3 regions of the Paenibacillus sp. TY11 genome follow, and region 3 is predicted to be linked to each of the others. Evidence: riboswitches for the same ligand, from Rfam matches in the RefSeq annotation. Region 3 holds a riboswitch; each other region holds the start of a gene.
What was found. Region 3 has a riboswitch for glycine ahead of sdaAB (L-serine ammonia-lyase, iron-sulfur-dependent subunit beta). Riboswitches for the same ligand answer to the same signal wherever they lie in the genome.

Region 1: another riboswitch for glycine. It lies ahead of gcvT (glycine cleavage system aminomethyltransferase GcvT); the one in region 3 lies ahead of sdaAB (L-serine ammonia-lyase, iron-sulfur-dependent subunit beta).
Region 2: another riboswitch for glycine. It lies ahead of AC6EJC_RS22065 (alanine/glycine:cation symporter family protein); the one in region 3 lies ahead of sdaAB (L-serine ammonia-lyase, iron-sulfur-dependent subunit beta).

Annotation. Positions count from the first base shown of each region.
Region 1 is NZ_JCBAIQ010000009.1:117,606-119,872, reverse strand. Features, by position in the region: gene gcvH (glycine cleavage system protein GcvH) at 1-232, opposite strand, end outside; glycine riboswitch at 535-726, shown strand; glycine riboswitch at 727-822, shown strand; gene gcvT (glycine cleavage system aminomethyltransferase GcvT) at 902-2,002, shown strand; gene gcvPA (aminomethyl-transferring glycine dehydrogenase subunit GcvPA) at 2,129-2,267, shown strand, end outside.
Region 2 is NZ_JCBAIQ010000023.1:78,894-81,160, forward strand. Features, by position in the region: gene AC6EJC_RS22065 (alanine/glycine:cation symporter family protein) at 1-1,084, opposite strand, end outside; glycine riboswitch at 1,242-1,336, opposite strand; glycine riboswitch at 1,354-1,430, opposite strand; gene AC6EJC_RS22070 (glycoside hydrolase family 1 protein) at 1,609-2,267, opposite strand, start outside.
Region 3 is NZ_JCBAIQ010000021.1:15,648-17,914, forward strand. Features, by position in the region: gene sdaAA (L-serine ammonia-lyase, iron-sulfur-dependent, subunit alpha) at 1-266, opposite strand, end outside; gene sdaAB (L-serine ammonia-lyase, iron-sulfur-dependent subunit beta) at 256-945, opposite strand; glycine riboswitch at 1,155-1,269, opposite strand; gene AC6EJC_RS20770 (DUF6359 domain-containing protein) at 1,485-2,267, shown strand, end outside.

The DNA.
Region 1 (2,267 bases), on a different contig from region 3:
CGGTTCCCGTCACCGGAGCGAAAAGGTCGGATACTGTCTTCACCGATTCAATCGTACCAATCTCCGCCCCCTGCTCAATCGTTGCTCCCGCCCCAGGTAATTCCACAAAAACAATATCACCCAGTTGATGCTGTGCAAAGTCTGTAATACCGATTCGCACCGTTCCATCCTCTGTGCGCTGAACCCACTCATGTTCGTCCGTATACCAAAGTTGCTGTTTCACTTCACTCATCCTGTTCCGCCTCACTTTCATATGAATAAAATCGCTTTTGCTCACCTGTATTAGACAGGTTAAGATTATGACAACAAGAACATCCATGTCAATAATACTAACAAAAATACTTCATAACACCTTATGAAGCGTACGATATAAAAATATGATAGCTTATAATAAACGCTTACATATCCTTATTTATATATTAAATGTTTTTTCGATTGTTTTTGATGACATTTTTATTGACATTTTGAATGAATTTGCGTATTAATGGGTTATAGCAAATGCTTTTGGAAACACCCCGACAACTACATACGCGGATGAACGCGGAGGGAGAGACTACCAAAAAGATTCGCATAGCTGTTGCCGATTGTGAGACATAGGTGGACGCGAATCGGATCAAGTTGTTATCTGCAAAACCAGGTAACATACCGTTGATCCCAAAGGTAGCGCCGAAGGAGTAAACCTGCACTGCAGGTGAATCTCTCAGGCAAAAGGACCTCTGCCGGACGCATCTCTGGAGAGCATTCGCTATGGAGCGGATCACCCAAGGGGAAACCTGGTACACACCGGGGTAACTTTCAGGTATCAAGGACAGAGCTGAAAAAAGAGTATGGACTGCCGTCTATACGTTTTTTTCGGCCTGTCTTTTTTGTTTAGCCGATCACACCGGATAGGAGTGGAAAAATGACTAATTTGCGAAAAACGCCACTATATTCGTCCTACGGGACGCGGCCTGGGGTTCGTTGTATTGACTTTGGCGGCTGGGAGCTCCCCGTTCAGTTTAGCGGGATTCAAAAGGAGCATGAGGCCGTCCGGCAACGTGCGGGTTTATTCGATGTATCGCATATGGGCGAGTTTTTGGTTGAAGGCAAGGAGGCCGAAGCTTTTCTGCAAAGGGTAACCACGAATGATGTCAGCCAGTTGGAACCGGGTCAGGCACAATATTCGCTCCTGTGTTACCCCGATGGAGGTGTAGTAGACGACTTACTTGTTTACTGCAAAGGCCCGGAGCGCTACATGCTCGTTGTGAACGCCTCCAACATCGATAAGGATTGGGATTGGCTACTTCGTCATGTACCCGCATCCGTTCACATGGAGAATGTGTCTGATGCGATAGCATTGCTGGCGTTGCAAGGACCGGAAGCAGCACGTATTGTCGCAGCCGTGGCAGATACGGATATTACGAATCTGGCATCTTTCCGATTCCATGAGAACGTGCAATTGTTCGGAGCAAAAGCGCTTGTCTCACGAACCGGATATACGGGCGAAGACGGTTTTGAATTTTATGTACCTGCTGCGGAAGCACCAGCCGTATGGGATGGTTTGCTTCGTTCCGGTGAGTCGTATGGGCTGATTCCCGCTGGACTTGGTGCTCGGGATACACTGCGCTTTGAGGCGCGGTTGCCGCTGTACGGACAGGAGTTATCTGCCACGATTACACCACTCGAAGCTGGTCTAGGTTTCTTCGTCAAGCTAAATAAAGGAGATTTTATCGGCAGAGAAGCGCTGCAACGCCAGAAAGAACAAGGGATTCCTCGCAAGTTGATCGGGCTGGAAATGATTGATCGCGGTATCCCACGCGCCCATTATCCGGTATTCGCAGAAGGACAACACATCGGTGAGGTCACAACGGGAACCCAATCGCCCACCTTGAAGCGTAATCTGGGTCTGGCTCTGGTGGACAGTCGTTTTAGCGCCCTATCCACACCGCTGGAGGTTGAGATTCGTGGTAAACGCCTGCGTGCCGAGGTGGTGGCAGCACCCTTTTATAAACGCCCACGCTAATCTTAAACTCTCTTCATTTCTATAGAGCGAACATGTCAGATATGAACTTCTGGATTTTCCATTTCACGATTATTTATTAGCTAATTTACGATTTTAAATTTTGCTTTTCGAAAGGAGCCAGAACCTATGAAGCAGCATCGCTATCTCCCCATGACCGAACAGGATCAAACCGAAATGCTGCGTGTGGTGGGCGTATCATCCATTGATGATTTATTCAGTGATATTCCAGAGGCTATTCGATATCAAGGGGAACTCCCTCTTTCTT
Region 2 (2,267 bases), on a different contig from region 3:
TGAACGCGAACATAATCAGAATGATCGTGAGCAGTTCTGCCCCCAGCGGAAATGCACTGGAAAATGCTTGCTGAGTCATCAATCCCGCATCCGTAGGACCGCTCCATACACCGCTAACGAGTAGCGTCAATCCGGTCATCACACAAATAACCATGGTATCAATAAAGACGCCTGTCATGGAAATCAACCCTTGCTCCGCAGGCCATTTGGTTTTGGCAGCTGCGGCTGCAATCGGTGCGCTTCCCAATCCGGCCTCATTGGCAAAAATACCTCTGGCTACCCCGCTGCGCATCGCCAGCATAATCGTAGCTCCGGCAAATCCGCCCGTTGCAGATGTAGTCGAAAATGCTGAATGGAGCACAAGCGCGATTGCGGCAGGAAGCTGGTCAGCAAACCGAATCAGTACAATGATACAGATCAGCACGTACAAGCCTGTTTTAAAAGGAACGACCTTCGTCGATACCTTGGCAATGCTTTTGAGTCCTCCAATGGTGACAAGTCCTGTAAGGATAGCAATAATCAGTGCCGTTACAATGGGCGGAACGCCAAAACTGTTTTCAGTCGAAGATACAATCGCTTTGACCTGTGGAAACGTTCCAATCCCGAACAACGCTACCAGCATGCCCGAAAAAGCAAACAGCATCGCCAGCGGTTTAAAACGGCGCCCAAGACCTTTCTCAATATAATACATCGGGCCGCCGGAAAATTGTCCATTCCGATCCTTCACCCGGTATTTTACGGCAAGTACACCTTCCGCATATTTCGTCGCCATCCCAAAAAAGGCTGCAACGACCATCCAGAACAAGGCACCCGGCCCGCCCAGCTTAATGGCTGTCGCTACGCCGACAATACTTCCTGTGCCAACTGTAGCCGCCAACGCCGTACTCAAAGCCGCAAAACTACTTACATCCCCGCTGCCTTCATTCGGGGCCTTACCGATCAGCTTGATCGCCAGGGGCAGGCGGAATACCTGCAACACTTTCAAACGTATGGTCAGCCACAACCCCGTTCCCATGACAAGAATGATGAGGGGCGCCCCCCATATCCAACTGCTAATCGCTTCTAACACATGTACCAAATTCATTTCAACCCGCTCCTCCAGCATAATAAAAAACAAAAAAGAGTCAAATCCGCTGATTCGACTCCTGGAGAGGTTAAAGGCACGAAAAAATACAACCATCTTGTGCAGGTTTCTACCTCTAATAGCTTATAAAAGCCTAGGGCATTCCCTGTCACAGGTTATTCGCGTCTCTGTCCTTTTGCCTGAGAGTTTAAGCAGATGTTCTCTGCGGTGCACCTTCGGCGCCCAATTAAGGGTCTCTCCAGAGTTCTGTCCGTTTACGGTCCCGCTTGTTGCTGTAATCAGCCCAAGCACCTGAGAGTTTTGCCCCTTCGGTCGGAACTTTCGTTCCATCTCCCGCAAACATCAACCAGACATATGAAATTTTTATTCATTATACAGAAAACTTTCAGTTTATTACAAGTGAAAAATTTGTGAAGACCGCTGAGATATCATAATGTGTCTATCAAAAAAGCGGGTATAGCAGATTTTCATCCTTAGGATGTCCCCTGCTATACCCGCCCAAGACGATATAGAGTGAAGCAGATTTACAATTCTTCACCATTGGTTGCAATTACATTTTTATACCAGTTAAATGAGTCCTTTTTGGAGCGTTGGAGCGTTCCGTTACCGTCATCATCCAGATCGACGTAAATAAATCCGTAGCGCTTGGACATTTCGGAAGTAGACATGCTCACAAGGTCGATAGGGCCCCAGCTGGTGTAACCAAGCAGATCAACACCGTCGGTAATCGCTTCCTTCATTTGAACAATATGCTGACGCAAGTAATCAATACGATATGTGTCATGCACAGAACCGTCCTCTTCTACTTTATCATAAGCACCTAAGCCATTTTCCACGATGAACAGCGGCTTTTGGTATCGGTCATATAACGTGTTCAGCGTAACACGCAGGCCGATCGGATCAATTTGCCATCCCCAGTCGGAGGACTGTAAATATGGATTTTTCACGCCGCCAATCAGGTTTCCTGCTGCTTTCTCACCTTCTGGACCTGCAGAAACGGTCAAGGTCATGTAGTAGCTGAAAGAGATATAATCGACCGTGTTATTTTTCAAAATTTCCGCATCGCCTGGTTCTGTGTGTATAACAACATTATTTTCTTCAAAATAACGATTCATGTAGTTGGAATATTCCCCACGGGCATGCACATCTGTAAAAAACAGATTCATCTGGTTTTCATGCTGAC
Region 3 (2,267 bases):
TCGCCGGAGCAGGTTTCCCCTGCCCGCAGATACTCGGCTAGGCGCTTGCCGTCGCCGCCCGTCAATCCACTGCGGGATACGGTGTCTTGCGTCTGACCGCGATGAACGGCTTCCTTCATCACTTCATAATAATCAGACATTTGGCGGAAGATTTCTTCCTCAGGTGTATTTGTCTCTTGTACCTGCTCTTGAATCATCAGGCGGCCAATCGTGGTGGATTCTTCAGCGCATAAAGCGCTGATCTCATGCAGATGGCTAAACCGCATCGGATTCAGCTCCTTTTTTCAAATTAATCATTTTAATTTCGTACATATGAGGCAAGGACCGCAGCTTTGTGATCAATTCAGCCGTAGCAGGACTGTCCGTTTCGATGGCGGTGAGTGCTTCACCATCCCGGCCTTTGCGATCCACGTGCATATAGGCAATGTTAATGTCAGCCGCGCCGAGCGCTGAAGTCACCGCGCCCAATGTACCAGGCTTATCTGAGTGAAGAAGCACCAGCGTAGGTAGCTCCCCGGTCAGGTTGACTCGGAATTCGTTGAGTTGCTGGACATGGATGCTGCCGCCGCCGATGGAGGAGCCCAGCAGTGTGCGCTGATCCTCGTCCTTCCACAGCTCGAAACGGACGGTGTTCGGATGAGGCGCGGGTAGCCCGCTGACGGCGAATTCCACGGTCATCCCGGCTTGCTCTGCCCATTGCTCGGCATCCGGAATTCGGTGATCGTCTGTATCGTAATTGAGCAGCCCTGCGATGAGCGCTAGGTCTGTACCGTGTCCTTTGTACGTGTCGGCAAAGGAGCCGTACAGTGTCATGCGGGCACGGTCAGGCTGCGCCCCGAGCCAGTGCCGGGCAACGCGTGCGAGCCGCACCGCGCCTGCGGTGTGTGAACTGGAAGGTCCGGTCATGGCCGGGCCGATAATGGAAAATACATCTTTGAAACGCATGGTGTGGCCCCCTGTATGTTCTATACCATAGTATATGGTATAGCCGCGTCTTTGCGCGTATAGACGGTTCCTAATGCTGACGTACAATGTGAGCACAAAAAAGGACAGGATAAGGAAGTTTCCCTTATCTCTGTCCTCGTTACCTGAGAGTTTCGTGCGGTGTCCTTACCGCCTTACCCCTTGGGTGGCTTGCGCTCTCTCCAGAGTTGCGTCAGATGACGATACATGGACCTGAGAGATTATCCGCCAGCCGGGTGCTGGCGTCTTGCTCCTTCGGTGCCGCCAGAGTGTAGGCTCCCTGACAGACTCTCCCGTCATCTTCATTCGCATATACCGTTCTACATGTCTTTCTTAGCGTAATGTATGCCGTGCTCGGTGTCAATCACAGGGTTCAATTTTTACATAAACAGGCGCGTTTCCAATAAAAAAGATTAGATTTTACATAATTATGGATGAAATCAGGAAGGAATTAGAAGATTGATAGCTAATCTGATAGAGGACAATTACATTGATGGAAATAATGGGAGGGATATTGACGTATGGTAAAAGGCTTGCGGTTCACAGGTTCACGCTTGAAAGGAATGCTGCATCTGGCAGCAATCGTATCACTGCTGATCGGGATCTTCGTTCCATTCGGTCAGGCCAAGGCAGAGGGAGCATTGACAGTAGCCGAAGCACTTCAGCGCCAAGGCAGTGGAGGTACGGTGACGGTGGAAGGCTACATCGTCGGACATGCTACCGGATCGAAGACGGCTAACTTTTCTCCCCCGTTTGCGAATGATTTTAACGTACTGATTGCCGATCAGGCAAATGAACGTAATACGTCTAATCTATTGGATGTACAGCTGACATCAGCGTACAGAGGGCAATTTGGGTTATCAGGCCATCCTGAGCTGATCGGCGGCAAAATTCGTGTGACGGGTACACTCGGCGCCTACAATAATTTTGGCGGAGTGAAAAGCCCAAGTGCTGTCGAGCTGGTGAGCGGAAGCGAGCCGGGGGAACCTGGTGATCCGGGCGAACCTGATCCTGGCAACCCGGATCAACCCGGTACTACATTGCCGGATGGAAAAGGCAAAAAGGTGCTGTTCGATAATACGCACGCACAGACCGCTGGTGCAGCAGATTGGGTCATTGAAGGCGCCTTCTCTGATTTTGCCAATGGACTGCGTAATGTAGGCTTTACAGTGGACCAATTGAACCGCCCCATTCCTTTTACTTATGGGGAGCAGGCTATAACGTATGACAAGCTGCGCCAATATGATGTGTTTATCATCGGTGAAGCGAATGTTGCCTTTAAGGCATCCGAGCAGGCTGCCCTG